2 regions of the Leisingera sp. genome follow, and region 1 is predicted to be linked to the other one. Evidence: riboswitches for the same ligand, from Rfam matches in the RefSeq annotation. Region 1 holds a riboswitch; the other holds the start of a gene.
The links. Region 1 has a riboswitch for cobalamin ahead of AC4HIX_RS05720 (ABC transporter substrate-binding protein). Riboswitches for the same ligand answer to the same signal wherever they lie in the genome.

Region 2: it holds a riboswitch for cobalamin, as region 1 does, so the genes downstream of both, AC4HIX_RS09375 (aromatic ring-hydroxylating oxygenase subunit alpha) here and AC4HIX_RS05720 (ABC transporter substrate-binding protein) in region 1, are expected to answer to the same signal.

What each region holds. Positions count from the first base shown of each region.
Region 1 is NZ_CEYXRG010000004.1:189,504-197,398, reverse strand. Features, by position in the region: gene AC4HIX_RS05745 (MlaD family protein) at 1-843, opposite strand, end outside; gene AC4HIX_RS05740 (paraquat-inducible protein A) at 840-1,475, opposite strand; gene AC4HIX_RS05735 (paraquat-inducible protein A) at 1,442-2,059, opposite strand; gene AC4HIX_RS05730 (hypothetical protein) at 2,089-2,388, opposite strand; gene AC4HIX_RS05725 (succinylglutamate desuccinylase/aspartoacylase family protein) at 2,671-3,714, shown strand; cobalamin riboswitch at 3,851-4,044, shown strand; gene AC4HIX_RS05720 (ABC transporter substrate-binding protein) at 4,190-5,200, shown strand; gene AC4HIX_RS05715 (FecCD family ABC transporter permease) at 5,197-6,246, shown strand; partial or broken gene AC4HIX_RS05710 (ABC transporter ATP-binding protein) at 6,243-6,753, shown strand; gene AC4HIX_RS05705 (LysR family transcriptional regulator) at 7,081-7,895, opposite strand, start outside.
Region 2 is NZ_CEYXRG010000008.1:26,012-33,906, reverse strand. Features, by position in the region: gene AC4HIX_RS09405 (AAA family ATPase) at 1-1,439, shown strand, start outside; gene AC4HIX_RS09400 (hypothetical protein) at 1,708-2,502, shown strand; gene AC4HIX_RS09395 (DUF6638 family protein) at 2,499-3,860, shown strand; gene AC4HIX_RS09390 (hypothetical protein) at 3,863-4,129, shown strand; gene AC4HIX_RS09385 (DUF1523 family protein) at 4,141-4,785, shown strand; gene AC4HIX_RS09380 (alcohol dehydrogenase family protein) at 4,840-5,946, opposite strand; cobalamin riboswitch at 6,266-6,466, shown strand; gene AC4HIX_RS09375 (aromatic ring-hydroxylating oxygenase subunit alpha) at 6,573-7,808, shown strand; gene AC4HIX_RS09370 (FAD-binding oxidoreductase) at 7,813-7,895, shown strand, end outside.

The sequences.
Region 1 (7,895 bases):
CGCGGCCTCGTCCTCGTGAATGTCGAAAACCGTGCCTTTGCCCACTGGTTTGCCGCCGTCGAAGACGGTGTCGAACTCGATACCGCCGGCCACCAGCGAGGCGATGCTGTCGACATCAAGCGACAGCCCGCTGGCCCCGAAGGAGACAGAAAAGCCGGAGGTGTCCCAGAACCGTGTGGCGGAGTTGATGCGCCGGTCATGCGGGGCGTCGATGAAGGCGTCGACAACGATGCTGTCGCCGCTGACGGTCAGGCGGGGTTGCTCCAGCCGTCCGACCTCGACGCCGCGGAACAGCACCGGCGCGCCTTCGGAGATCATGCTGCCGTCGGTCGTGCGCAGGGTGATCCTTCGCCCGTCCCGTCCCGGCTGCACCAGCGGCGGCCCGTCTTCGCCCTCAAAACTGGTGGCGGCCACGCCCGGCTCCTGGTCCCAGGTGCCTTCGATGTAGACGCCGGACAGCACAGTGCTGAGCCCGGAAATGCCGCGGGTGCTGACCTCCGGACGAACCACCCAGAAGGCGGCGTCCTGATCCAGGTAGGGGGCAATCTCCTTGTCGATGCGGGCCCAGACAGAGACCTTGCTCAGATCGCCGGCAAAGCCTACGTCCTCCACCCGGCCGATCACCACGTCACGGTAGCGCACCGTGGTTTCGTTGGCGACGACCCCGGAGGCGTTGTCAAAGGCGATCCGGATCAGCACGCCACGGTCGCTGTAGGCCTTCCAGGCGACACCCAGCGACACCGCCAGCGCCGCCAGCGGCACCAGCCAGACCAGCGACAGGTTGCGCCAAGGCGACGGGCGCTGTGCGGAGACTTTCATTTCGGCGGGTTCAGGCGTGCTCATTCATATTCTCGCTTTTCCGCGTTCCAGATCAGCCGCGGATCAAAACTCTGGGCCGCCAGCATGGTGAAGGCAACCGACAATGCAAAACTGACCGCGGCAATCCCCGGGAAGACGGCAGCGGCGAAATCCAGCTGAACCAGGGCGGTCAGGATCGCCACGACAAAAACATCGATCATCGACCAGCGGCCGATAAACTCAACAACCTCATAAAGCACCAGCCGGCCGTGGCTGCCAAGGGTTGCGGGCCTGCGGACCGAGACCGCCAGGTAGCCGATGGCCAGAAACTTGGCGACCGGGATCACGATGCTGGCAAAGAACACGATGAAGGCGACCCCGTAGGAACCATGGCTGAACAATTCCGCGATGCCGCCGATCAGAGTATTCTCCGAAGCGCGGCCAAAGGTGGTGGTGCGCAGCATCGGGTAGATATTGGCGGGGACATAGGCAATCAGCCCTGCCGCCAGCCAGGCCCAGACCCGCTGCAGGCTGGCTGCGGAGGGCGGCGTCAGCTCGCTGCGGCAGCTGTAACAGGTCTGCGCGCCGCCCGGATTGACGGCCCCGCAGGTGCGGCAGCCGGTCAGCCCGGCCTCGGCTGCGGTCAGGAACCGCGGCGGGTCTTCAGGGTTTTCCATACGGTCAGCCTGCAAATTGTACTGTCAGTCAGGATGGTCACCACCAGAAGCGCTGCAAAGGCCCAGAAGGCGGGGCCCAGCCCGACCCGGGCGAGTCCGGACACTTTGACCAGGGCGACCGCCACACCGATAATGAAGATCTCGGCCATTGCCCAGGGCTTGAGCCATTCCGCCCAGCGGTAGACCGCGGCGGCATGCGGGGCAGGGTGCCAACCCAAGGCCATCGGCGCCAGGGTGTAGACCAGGGCGCCATAGCGGGCGGCAGGCAGCAGCACGATCAGCAGGCCGGTGGCCAGCGACAAGGGCGCCATCGGCCCGCGGGAAAAGGCCAGCACCGCATCCAGCACCGAAGCCCGGTGCGACAGTCCCTGAGCCTGCAATTCCAGAAACGGGAAACCGGCCGCGGCGGCCAGCAGGATCAGCGCGGTCAGCGACAGCATCGCGATACGGGTCATCGCCCCGGACTTGGGTGCCGCCAGCACGGTGCCGCAGCGGGCGCATCTGGCGACCGCATGCTTGGCCACCTCCTGATCGCGGTGCAGCACGTCGCAGGCAGGGCAGGCAATCAGCTGTTCTGGGTCCATCTCATCCTTGTCCGGTCGCGCAGCCAGCCTCAGCACGAAGTTCCGCCTGCCGCGGCCTGAGCTGCAAGCGTCTCCTTGCTGACCCGCCTGTAATTGGCGAAGGCGTTGGCGCTCATAACCACAAAGAAACTGTCCATATCAATCAGAACATAGCCTTTTTCCAGCAGCGCGCGCGAGAGAGCGGTGACATCGTCGTCATACAGCCGGCGCCGTCCGCAGATCTCCTGCAACAGTTTGCGCGGGATTCTGTAGCGCCCGGAGGTCTTGCCGCCGAATTCCTGGGAATAAAACCCTGCCAGGGCATTTGCGGCAGTGTTAAAGACGGGCATTCAATTTTTCCGGAAGATTTTTGCCTATAGACAAGAAAATATCACGTATGTACTGGGGCGGCAACCGCAGGTCTCCGGCAGCGAGGAGCAGCAGCCTGCGCACGTGGCATTCGGCCGAGGGGGCAGGATTGCAGGCGGCTTACCTGCGTCCACTCTCGCCACGGGCAGTTGCGCAAGAGACAGGAAAGGATTTCAGATGAGACTTGCCAAGCAGGCGGGCAGTGTCAAACCTTTCACCCGCAAAGGTCTCAGGACCGGGGCCGTTCAAATCAAGGGGGCAGTATGAAGGCAAGGCAGCATTTCACCATCGGCCACGCCAAGGTGGCGCCGGGCTCACGGCTGACGGTTGACCTGCCGGTCAGCGTTCTGTCCGACCACACGCCGGTCACGATGTCGGCGCATGTTGTGCATGGCCGCCAGGACGGGCCGACGGTGTTTGTCAGCGGCGGCGTGCACGGAGACGAGGTGATCGGCGTGGAGATCATCCGGCGGCTGCTGCGGGCGCCGAACCTGACGACGCTCAAGGGCACGCTGATTGCGGTGCCGATCGTCAACGCCTTCGGCTTCATAAACCACTCCCGCTATCTGCCCGACAGGCGCGACCTCAACCGGGTGTTTCCCGGCAGCGAGCATGGTTCGCTGGCTTCGCGTCTGGCGCATCTTTTCATGACAGAGGTGGTGGCCCGTTCGGACCTCGGTATCGACCTGCATTCGGCAGCAATCCACCGGACCAACTATCCGCAAATCCGCATCTCGCCCGATAATCCCAGCACCCGCGAGCTTGCCGGCGTCTTTGGCGCCCCGATCGTGATGCAGTCGCCGCTGCGCGACGGCTCGCTGCGCGGCGCGGCCAAGGAGACGGGCAAGGATGTGCTTCTGTATGAGGCGGGCGAGGGCCTGCGCTTTGACGAACTGTCGATCCGTGCCGGGCTGGCGGGTATCCTGCGGGTGCTGCGGCACATGGGAATGGTCCCGGCCAAGGGCATATCCAAGCCCAAGTCGCAGCCGCAGTTCTGCGTCTCCAGCAAATGGCTGCGGGCGCCGATGGGCGGGCTTCTGCGGGTGTACAAGGACGATGGCGAACTGGTCCGGGAAGGGGAGCTGATGGGCTCGGTGTCCGACCCGTTCGGTGAGCATGACGAGGAGATCCTGGCGCCTTTCGACGGGCTGATCGTCGGGCGTGCGGTAATGCCCATCGTGAACGAGGGCGATGCCGTGTTCCACCTCGGCAGGGTCCGCTCCGTCGAGAAGGCGGAGGATTCGGTGGAGGACCTGAGCGCCCAGCTGGAGGACGACCCGATGTTCGACGAGGATGAAATTCTCTGAACGGCAACATGGGGGCCAGCACTTGCCAATGGGTCCGGCTGCTCAACACGCGGTTGCCGCAGCCTTTGGCAGGCGCACCTTTTGCCGAGGATTTCCGCAGCGGCAGCAACTTTTTCTTGCCGCAACCAAAGTGATGCGCTACGCGCGCTTTACCGGTCCCGCAAGGGCTAAGAGGGAATCCGCGGTGCCTGCCGGGCACCAACCGGAACTGCCCCCGCAACTGTAGGCGGCGAGTGCTGAGCCATCGCGTCACTGGATCCCAGCGGTCCGGGAAGGCGGCCCAGACGATGACCCGCCAGTCAGGAGACCTGCCGGTATGAAACCGAAGCACACCGGACGGGGTTGTCCGGGGAGGTTGCCGGCAGACCGCGCTGCTGCTTTCAGGCGGCGCAGAGGAAGGGCTCAGGCCCTCCGCACTGCCGGTCAATGCCCTTTCACCCGTTCTCCGGTCATTGACACATGGAGATCGAAAATCATGTTTCTGCGTTCCGGCCTGATCGGCCTTTCCTTCACCGTCGCGGCCCAGGCCGCGGCCGCCAGCGAGAGCTTTCCACTGACCATCGAGAACTGCGGCCAGACCGTCACCTTCGAAGCACCTGCGGCGTCTTCCGTCACGGTTGGCCAGGCGGCCACGGAAGTGCTCTATGCGCTTGGGCTGGGGGATAAGGTGCTGGGCACTTCGGTCTGGTTCAACGATGTTCTGCCGGAATACGCGGACGTGAACGCCAAGGTCGAACGGCTGGCCGACAACGACCCAAGCTTTGAAAGTGTGGTGGCCAAACGCCCGGGCCTGGTTGCAGCGCAGTACGAGTGGCACGTCGGCCCCGAGGGCGTGGTCGCCAAGCGCGAGCAGTTCCATGACCTGGGCATCCCGACCTATGTGATGCCCGCCGATTGCGCAGGCAAGGACAACACCACCGGCGGCGACGGCACCCGCACGCAGATGTTCACCACCGAAAGCCTGTATCAGGGGATCGAGGAGCTGGCAGCGATCTTCGGCGAGGCCGAAAAGGGCGCTGAGCTGGTCGCCGACTACAAGACGCGTGAGGCTGCGGCCGTTGCCAAGGCGCAAGAGGTTGCGCTGGAGGATGCCTCCGCCGTGTTCTGGTTCTCCTCGCCTGAGCTGGAGAGCGATCCGTTTGTGGCCGGCCAGAAAGGCGCGCCGGGCTACATGATGCAGCAGCTGGGCCTGCGCAATGTCATCGAGACCGACGAGGAATGGCCGACCGTCGGCTGGGAAACCATCGCCAAGGCCAATCCGACGGTGATCGTGATCGCCCGCATGGACCGCCGCCGCTTTGCTGCCGACGATTATGAGAAAAAACTGGAATTCCTGCGCACCGACCCGGTCGCCAGCCAGATGGACGCGGTCAAGAACAACCGTATCGTGGTGATGGACGCCCAGGCGATGGATGCCACCATCCGCGCCATCCCGGCGCTGGAAGACCTGGCCGCTGAGCTCAGCGCGATCGGCAACGGCGGATGAGCGCAGCCGCCGCACTTGCATGGCACGGCGTCCGGGGCGCTTGCCTGGCGCTGCCGGTGCTGGCTGCGGCGGTTCTGGCAGGCGCAATGATCGGTGAGACCTCGATTGCGCCTGACCTTGTCCTGTCCGTTCTGGTCAACAAGCTGGCCGGGGCGGGGCTGCCGGTGGACCCGGTGGATCAGGGCATCATCTGGAGCTACCGGCTGCCGCGGGCACTGGTGGCCGGGGCCTGCGGCGCGGCGCTGGCGGTGACCGGTGTGGTGCTGCAGGCGCTGCTGCGCAATGCGCTGGCAGATCCGTACATCCTTGGCATTTCCGCCGGCGCCTCGACCGGGGCGGTGGCGGTCACGATTGCAGGGTTGGGCGGCGGTGCGCTGTCGCTGTCCTTTGGTGCTTTCAACGGGGCGCTTCTGGCCTTTGGCTTTGTCGCCATTCTGGCGCGCGCCGCCGGGGCGGGCAGCAGCCGTGCGGCGGCGGCGCAGATCGTGCTGGCGGGCATTGCCGGCTCGCAGCTCTTTAACGCGCTGACTGCCTTCATTATCGCCAAATCTGCCAATGCGGATCAGGCGCGCGGCATCATGTTCTGGCTGATGGGCAACCTCAGCGGCGTGCGCTGGCCGGATGTGTGGCTGGCGGTGCCGCTGGCGCTGGCCGGCTGGATGATTTGCCGGTTTCACGCGCGGGCACTGGATGCCTTCACCTTTGGCACCGATTCCGCCGCGGCGCTGGGCATCCCGGTGCGGCGGGTGCAGGTGGTGCTGATCTTTGCCACCGCGCTGATGACCGCGGTGATGGTGTCGATTGTCGGCTCCATCGGCTTTGTCGGCCTGGTGATCCCCCATGCGGCGCGGTTCCTGGTTGGCCCCGGCCACCGCCGGCTGATGCCGGCCGCGGCGCTGACGGGGGCGGTGTTCCTGATCGGCGCCGACATCGTGTCCCGTGTCATCATCCCCGGCCAGGTGCTGCCCATCGGCGTGGTCACCGCGCTGATCGGAGCGCCGGCCTTTGCCATCATCCTGGTGCGCGGGCAGAGGACGGCGCGATGAGGATCGAAGCCCGCAGCCTATCCTTCTCCGTGCGCGGCAAGGCGCTGCTGTCGGACGTGTCTCTGGCGGTGCAGCCGGGTGAGACGCTGGCGCTGGTCGGTCCGAACGGCTCCGGCAAATCAACGCTGATGCGGTTGCTGGCGGGACTGGCCCGGCCCTCGCAAGGCGAAGTGCTGCTGGCGGAGCAGCCGCTGGCGCGGCTGTCGCGCCGGGAAATTGCCCAGCGGATCGCCATAGTCGAGCAGCAGGCCGACACCGCCGAACGTATCACGGCGCGTTCAGTGGTAGAGCTGGGCCGCACCCCCTGGCTGTCGGCGCTGCGGCCCTGGAGCGGGGAAGACACCCGGCAAGTGGACAAGGCGTTGAAGACGGTGGAAATGGAGGGGTTCGCCAAGCGGGAATGGGCGACGCTCTCCGGCGGAGAGCGGCAGCGGCTGCATATCGCGCGGGCGCTGGCCCAGCAGCCGGGGCTGCTGCTGCTGGATGAGCCGACCAACCATCTGGACATCCACCACCAGCTGTCGATCCTGCACTGCATCCGCAATCTGCAGGTGACCGCCGTGGTGGCGCTGCATGATCTGAACCAGGCGCTGACCTGCGACCGGGTTGCGGTGCTGTCGGGCGGGCGCTTGGTGGCATCGGGAACACCGCAGCAGGCGCTGACACCGGAAACGGTATCTGACGTTTTCGGGATCACGGCCCGGCAGGTCCGGGATGCGGAGGGCAGTGCGCCGCACCTGTCCTTTCACCTGGCCTGAGGCGGGCGGCGAAACGCTCCCGCCGTTGCCGGTCTTCCTGACGGAAAGCCGCAGCGCCGGCGTCGCGCCGTTTCCGTTACCCCGGCAGATCCGCGGACAGGTCACAAGACTGGATAAAGGCGCTGCATTCCGCAGTCAGCCCCGCGAAGCGGGAGCGTTCGCGCTGATAGAGGTAGACCTCCCGTTTGTCAGGCAAATCAGCGATGGGACGGAAGGCGGTTGTTTCCGGCATGAAACGCGCAACTGTTTGCGGCAGCACCGTCACCCATTTGCCCGTCCGGACCATGGTGATCAGCGAGTGGGTGTTGTGAATCGTCACATCGGCCGTGCTGATGGCCTCGGCAAAGCGTTCGTTGCGGATCAGTTCGCACAGGGCATTACGCACAAAGCCAGGGCCGGCGATATCAGCGATGGCGGGACGGGCGTCCTGCAGAATCAGCGGGTGGCTGGTGGAACAGACGAGGCCGAAACGGTCCTCGAACAGAGGCACCGCCTTGACCCCGTTCAGCGGATGATAGCCGGACGCGATGCCGATGTCCGCCTTGCCTTCGGCCAATGCGTCCAGAACCTGCTGGGTGTCGGTATCGCGCAGCTCGATTTTCAAGCCCGGGTGGCGGGCGGTCATATGCTCCAGCACTGACGGAAAGACCAGCGCCGCCACGGAGGGCACCGAGACGATGCGGATCAGCCCGTGAATGGCCTCAGCCGCCATCTCAATGGCCTGTACCGTCTGATCGAACCGGCGCACCTGTTTCTGGGCCAGCTCAAAGACTTGCTCCCCCAGCGGTGACAGCTGGTTCTTGCGCTCCCCTTCGAACAGCTTCTTGCCCAGATGATCTTCCATCTGCTTGAGCGTCATTGAAATGGCAGACTGGGTGCGGCCCATCCGGG
Region 2 (7,895 bases), on a different contig from region 1:
CGCACGGGTCCGAGACGCAGGCCGAGGTGGGCGAGGCGGAGGAGCTGCTGACGGATAACGCGCCGCTGGCGCTGCACGGGGCGCTGTGGGAGCTGGACCAGAAGCTGGCGCTGCATGCGCCGGATGATGCGCATCTGATTGCGGCTGCGGCGGCTTACGCTGAACAGCTGATGGAGAAGGCGGCCTTGCGGGCGCAAAACGCGTCGCGGCTGGAGGCCTTCACCGCCGCCGCCTGGCGCGTGGAGGCGGATGATCTGACCATCAGCGGCTTTGAGCCGGCGGCCAAGGCAAAATCCACCACCCTGACGATGGCGTTCAAGAAGCCGCATGAGGTGGTCGGCAACCATATCGCCAAGTACCAGGCGATGCGGCTGGCCAAGATGCTGATGGCTTATGATTTCGACCGCCGCCTGAACCCCTTTGCCGAGATGGGCGGCTTTATATTTACCTTCATGGGGGACGGTAAGCCGGGGACCGGCAAGACGACGCTGATCCAGATGATGGCCGGGCTGATCCACGACTATTGCCAGAACGCGGGCTATGCCTTCCGCTATCAAAATTTCGGCATCGATAATATTGACAGCTATCAGGGCAAGTCGGGGCAGAACGCCAAGTCGTTCATCCAGAATGTGATTGATCCGGGCGTGATCGGCTTTGGCACCATCGACGACATCGACCAGATCGCAGGGAAACGCGGCGACCGGCAGTCCAGCGCGGGCCAGCAGGAGGTGACAGCCGTGTTCATGGAGGCCTTTGCCGGCGCCAATACCGTGGTGCGCGGCAACTGCACCTTTGGCATGTTCTCCAACTACCCGGAGAATGTGGACGACGCGTTGCGCCAGCGGGCCGGCGCGCGGTTCCTGGTGGACGGGCCGCAGACGCGGGAGGATTACATCGACATCCTGACGCTCTTGATGGGCAAGAACCATGCGATCCCGCTGGGCGAGCACGATCTTTATGGCGCGCAGGAGATCAAGAAGGCCGTCGCGCGCTCGTTTGAGGCGCACAACCGCCCGCAGGAGCCGGGGCTGATGGAGGTTTTTGGCCGGGTGCACGACCAGATCGGCGAACTGGATGACCTGGCCAAGCTTGGCACGTACCTGAAGGCGATCCAGCAGGCGGATGAGCGGTTTACCGGCCGCGCCATCAAGAACATCACCGATGCGGTTAAGGTCCGGGCGATGGATTTCGAGCTGCCGGATGAATGGATGGAGAACCCGGAGCTGTTCCTGTTCAAGGATTACGAGACCAAATCCGCGATGATTGCCGAGCTGCGGGTGCCCATCACGGTCGACATGGTGGTGCAGGAGATCAACCGCTACGCCGACAGCGAGTTCCGCTATGCCGACAAGTCGGATGAGGCGGCGATTGAGGCCATGGTGCGCGATTTCGGGCGGCAGGAAGAGGCCAAGCGGCGGTATCTGGAGGGGAAGGGGTGACTGTTTCGCGCAACAGAAGGGCAGAGCCTGTCCGCGGGCGGAAGCGAAGTGCCCGCCCGTTTTGCCGGAGGCAAACCTGCGGTTTGACGGGGCGGACGGGCGCTGCCCAAGCCGCAAGCGTCTCGGGCGGGGAGGTTTTACCGCTATTGCCCGCTGATCTGGGGAACGGGCTTCGTTGTTGGGAAGATTGTAGGGAACTAGGTACTCCTACAGGCCCAAAATTTGGCCGCCGGAGTGATTTCGACCACTGCTCTATCGGGAGAGGGCTGTGAGATCGTTCGTCCAAAAAAATCTATCGAAGACAGTAGCTTGGCTAGATGTGCGGCCATCAGGGCCAGTGGTAGTTGCTTTAGCTTTAACAATAGTGTGGTTTGCTGCCATCTTCATTCTTGCTGCCAGACCAACGTTTCAGATTTGGAGTTTTTCCGGGCCAACCGCTCTGGATCTATTTTGGGGATCACCTCCAAATGAAATGGGCGATACCTTGGCCGGATTGGCAGGTATCCCTGTTTTAGTCTGGGTGATTGCAGCAACTTTCATGCAAAGAAAGGAACTCAAGCAAGCGAGGAATGAGTACGCTAAGATGGCTGCTGCTCAAAATTCTCAGCTAAAACTTGCGCATAGCCAACAAGAAGACGTGAACCAAGAAGCTGTTTTGATAGGTATAAAACGCCGCCTTCAATCATTAGATGACAAGACTGTAAGCTATTTAGCGCACCCTGCTGGACAACCCTATTCCCATGTTGAAGGACGGATTTCCCCTCGAGGAAACAGTCTGGGAGTCGTTGAGTTTTACCAAGCTCTGAATAAGTGCCTGAGCAAGGCCGTGAACAGGCAAAACGAAGGTCGGCTAGATATAGAAGAGAGTATCAATAGAGGGTTTGGCGGCGAGAGGGTCCAAGTCTTAGAGGCTCTTTGGTACATGGAAGGTATGGCAAAGAATAAAGGTAGCCTTTCGCTTGCCGGGAAAATGCGTCAGAGCGATATGAAACTGGAACACTCTGCGATGTTGTTAAGAGAGATCGTTACAGTTCTTACCAAAGCGGAGGAGGGCAAGAAATGAAACGCCTCATCCAGCATGGCCTGATGTTCGGCAATCTCTTCCATGTGGCCTCGCCCGCGCTGGTGGAGCGCTATAACCGCGCGCTGAAGCATCTCACCGGCAAGACCACGGCTCTGACGGATTTCCACGTCGATATCTCGGGCTTTTCGCCCGAAATCGGAGATGAACTGGGGGATGATCACTATCTGAACCATGCGGGGGTGAACCGGCAGTTCATTCTGCTGTCGACCGAGCAGAAGCGCTGCCCGCTGCTTCACGTGAAATTCTCCACCAGCCGGGACATCCTGCGCCGGTTCATCGACGTCAATGAACGCCAGCTGTTTGCGCTGACGGCGACCGATGCCGTTGCCGGCGAGCTGGTGAATTCGGTGTTTGAGGTGTCCTCGCCCGCGAAGCTGTTCGACATCCGCCAGGTGCGGATCGAAGCGGATACCACCAAGGGCACGTTGCGCCATGCGGACCGCCTGGCGGAGCTGGTGGAGCGGTTCAAAACCGGCGAGGATGCCTGGTTTGACGATGCGCTGATCGGGGAGATGATTGCGACGGCTGAGAGGACCGGCGATGTGACCCGCAATCCGGTGCATCTGGAGCATGAGGTCTTTGAGCAGTCGAACTTCTGGACCGCGCATTTCGGCGGGCTGTATGTGTTTCAGGGGGTGGAGCACCCGGCGGTGATTGCCAGCGGGGCGAAGCCCGAGGGGGTGCCGCTGCGCCATGTGTATAGCTTAAGCGAGCGCAATGCGATTGCCCGGTTCCTGGAGCTGAACGGCCTGGCGGAGCCGGTGATCCGGGCGCGCGGCGTCGATGGCGCGGCGATCCTGCGGCAGAAGATGGGGTTCCTTGCCGTGTCGGTGCTGACGGAGAAGGGGCGGGACCTGTCGGGCTTGTCGCGGTCTGATCTGAGGCGGATGGCGGCGCGCCATGCGGATGAGCTGCCGGCGGAGTTCGAGGGGCTGGCGGCGCTGGTGCGCTGGGCCGAGGGGGGCGGTAAATGGCCGCGGATTTCCTCGGGCCATCCGGCCTATTTCTATTCCCTGCGGGCGTCGGATACGCCGGACCGCGATCTGGTCAACATGCTGCTGGCGGAGCTGTGCCCGCATGACTTCCGGCAGCTGTTCATCTGCCACAAGGAGGAATTCTACCGCCAGTACCGCGGCTGGCCGGAAACGAAAAAGGCCTATGCGGCGGAATTCCTGGCGCGGGAGTATGCGGTGGACAAGGCCGGCGCGCGGGAGGCGCTGTTCGGGCATGAGCCGGATATGGAGGGGCGGATGCCGAAGCTGCCGCGCAGCCGGAGCGAGAACGTGGTGGAGCGGGTAGGCCCCTGGGGTGCGGTGAACCGGGTGAGGGGGCGATAGAGATGTTCGGCTTTATCCGCCTGGTCCTGATCCTTTTGGTGGGGCTGACCGTGGTCTATGGCGCGGTGTCGCTCTATTCGCGGGAGGTGCGGCGGGCGAAGCTGAAACGGCGCTGGAAAGACAAGGGGTTGACCGGCGACCGCGCGGCCTTCATCCAGCGGGGGCTGAGGCAGTATGACCGCTCGTTCCGGCGCAAGCTGATCCTCCTGGTCTATATCGTTCCACTGGGAGCCATCGCGCTTCTGGTCTATGTCATTAACTTCATGTGAGGAGCTGCCCCGTGCGTTTCATCAAATGGGCCTTTCTGATCACCTTCTGGGTGCTGTTCGGCGCCTTCCTGCATTACACGCTGCCGCAGTACGACGTGGTGCGCATCGTCAACACGTACGAGGAGCGGCAGGAGCTGAACGACTGGACCCGCATCTTCTGGTCCAAACCCGACGACCAGTCGGCGCAGCTGATCAACCGGGATGTGCAGTTTATCCAAGGGGTGCGCCCCAGCGGCCGGGCCATCGTCTATCGCAACGAAGACACCGGCTGGAGCTGGCCGCCCTATTTCAAGTTCGACACCGCCAACCTGTACACTGACGCCAATGACAGTATCTCGACCAGGGCCAACCCGGAGTGGGTGGCGGTGATGCATTACGGCTGGCGCAACGAGTTCCTGTCGATCTTCCCCAACGCGGTGTCGATCAAGCCGGTGGCGGGGCCGGAGGACAAGCCAACCAATTGGTTCAGCATCATCTTCCTGGTGCTGCTGGCCGCGGTCATGTGGGCCATCTATGTGCGCTGGCGCCGGTTTCGGCGGGCGCGGATCGACCCGATGCTCGAAAGCGCCGAGGACAGTCTTTATGCCGCGGGCGATGCGATTTCAGAGCGGCAGGGCCGGTTCCGCCGCTGGCTGGACAGCTGGAAATCGAAGTGAGGAGAGGCCGCCCCCCAGGCGGCCTTTTCATTGGTCTTGAAGGCCTGTCGGCCGTCAGGCCTGCGGCGGCACCAGAACGAAGTTGCCGAAATGGGTTTTCTCCAGGAACTCCTGCTGTGCCCTGGCGATGTCCTTGAGCGGGAAGACCTTGGCGAGCAGCGGCCGGATCTCGCCGCGCTCGATGTATGAGATCAGGTTCGGAAACACCGGCTCGTCCCAGGCGGTGCAGCCGATCAGGGTGACGTCCTTCAAATACATGTCCCGCATGTCCAGATCGACAACCGGCCCGGCGATGGCGCCGCTGGACACAAGGCGGCCGCCGCGTTTCAGCAGCTTGATCATCTGCGGGAAGCCGGCCCCCGCGACGTTGTCGACGACCACGTCCACGCTTTCCCCGCCCAGCTCCGCCAGCAGATTGCTGCCGCGGTCCAGAACGATATCCGCACCTAGCTCCCGCAGCTGATCCATCTTGCCCTGGCTGGTGATTGCCGCCACCCGGGCGCCGCGGCGTTTGGCCAGCTGCACTGTGGCGGAGCCGACACCGCCGGAGGCACCGGTCACAAGCACCAGTTCGCCTGCGCGGACGTCTGCGCGGTGCAGCATGTTCTCGGACGTGCCGTAGGCGCATGGGATCGTTGCCAGCTCTTCGTCCGACCAGGCGCAGTCCACGGGGAACACCTCGGAGGCGGGGACTTTGACGTACTGGGCAAAGGCGCCGTCGAAGTCCGAGGCCATCCAGACGTTGTCCATCACACCGTAGCCATTGGGGCGCATGCAGGGCCGCACCAGAACCCGCTTGCCGGTCAGGGTCTGGCTGGCGCCTGGGCCGGCGGCGACAACCTCGCCGCAGCAATCGGTGCCCTGGATCAGGGGGAAGGGGGTTGCCTTGTTCCAGCCGCCGTCGGCCTTTTGCTCGGCATGGGTCTCCTGATGGCCGGCGGCCGCGGCGGTGTCCGTTGTCACGCTGGAGGAATACCACCCGAGCCGGGTGTTGATTTCGGTGTTGTTTACCCCGGCTGCGAGGACCCGCAGCAAAAGCTCCCCCTCTGCGGGCTCCGGGATCGGCACGGCTTTGTATTCAAGCTTGTCATAGCCGCCGTTTCCGGTGGTCACGACGGCCATCATGGTTTTAACGCTGCTGTCTGTTTTGGGTCCGGGCATGGGCGGCCTTTTCTGATCACGCGGGGTTGGTGAAAGGTCTTGGAATTTGGCGCAATTATTGCCCGCAGGGCGGGGGCGGCGGCAAGGGCGGAATCCGGCGGCGCAGCCCGGCCTGCCTGCTGGCCACCGCCCCGCGAATCGGTCCTTGTGTCTGGGTCGAGGGGAAATACACCAAAGATCAGCGCCTTGCCGCAAACAGGCTGGCGGATGCCGGTTTGAGATTCTGGACATCCCTGTCCCGCCGGCCCCCCCAAACATGCATGTCTTTTTCCGGTTTCGGCGGGTCGGATTTGTCTCCGCTTGCGGGCCGGGATTAGGGCAATTTCCGCCTCAGCAAGGTGCCGCCTTTCGGGGCAGAGAATTGGGAAGCTGGTGAAACTCCGGCACTGCCCCCGCAACGGTGACCCCGGGCAAGGCATGGCAAAAAACCACTGAAGCCAATGGCTTCGGGAAGGTGCCAGGCCCCGCCGCCGAATGGCCCCGGGACAGTCCGGAAACCAGCCTTGCCAAAAAACGTCAACCGCGGGCGGCGGCGGGGCGGTTGCGGGCGCGTGGCCTGCAATCTCTCTCTCCATGCCCGCAGCCAAGCCAACCTGCCGCGGGGATGCGGCAAAGGAGAGAAGCAGATGCTTCAGGACAGCGAGATTCTGGCCAAACTGGTGGCCCGTCAGAAAAACTATTCCCTGGAACAGGCGTTCTATACCGATCCGGGCGTTCTGGATCTGGACATGCGGCAGATCTTCTATCGCGAGTGGCTGTTTGCCATTCCCGCCTGCGAGATCCCGAAGGCGGGCAATTTCGTGACCCATCAGGTCGGCGCCTACAACGTCATCATCGTGCGCGGCACCGATGGCCAGGTGCGCGCCTTCCACAATGCCTGCCGCCACCGCGGCTCGGTCGTCTGCAAGGCGAAGAAAGGCAATTCGCCCAAACTGGTCTGCCCCTACCACCAGTGGACCTATGAGCTGGACGGCTCGCTGTTGTGGGCGCGCGACATGGGGCCGGATTTCGATGCCTCCAAGCACGGGCTGAAGCCGGTGCACTGCCGCGATCTGGCGGGTTTGATTTACATCTGCCTGGCGGATGAAGCGCCGGATTTCGATGCTTTTGCTGAGGTGGCGCGTCCCTATCTGGAGCCGCATGACCTGGCCAATGCCAAGGTCGCCTATGAAAGCTCGATCATCGAGAAGGGCAACTGGAAGCTGGTCTGGGAGAACAACCGCGAGTGCTATCACTGCGGCGGCAACCACCCGTCGCTGTGCCGGACCTTCCCGGAGGATCCGTCGGTGACCGGTATTGAAGGCGGCGAGAACCCGCCGCACCTGCAGAAGCATTTCGACCGGATCGAGGCGGCGGGCGTGCCGTCGCAGTTCCAGATCGACGCGCGCGGCCAGTACCGCGTGGCGCGGATGCCGCTGAACGAGGGCGCCGAGAGCTATACCATGGACGGCAAGGCGGCTGTGGCCAAGAAACTGGGCCGGGTGCCCTTTGCCGATGCGGGCACGCTGTTGAAATTCCACTATCCGACCACCTGGAACCACTTCCTGCCGGATCATTCCATCGTGTTCCGGGTGACCCCGATCAGCCCGACCGAGACCGAAGTCACCACCAAATGGCTGGTGCACAAGGATGCGGTCGAGGGCCAGGACTATGACCTGAAGCGGCTGACCGAGGTCTGGGTCGCGACCAATGACGAAGACCGTATCGTGGTGGAGGACAATCAGCAGGGCATCAACTCGCCCGCTTATGAGCCCGGCCCGTACTCGGAAGTGCAGGAAAGCGGCGTCATCCAGTTCTCCAACTGGTATGCCGAGCACCTGACCCGCGCGCTGACCGGCCGCCACCTGATCGCGGCGGAGTAACGGCATGGGACTGCAGGCAAACTTCGAGACGCTGGACGAGACCCTGGCGTGGAAGGACGACGAGATGCTGGAATGCGTCTCTGTGGT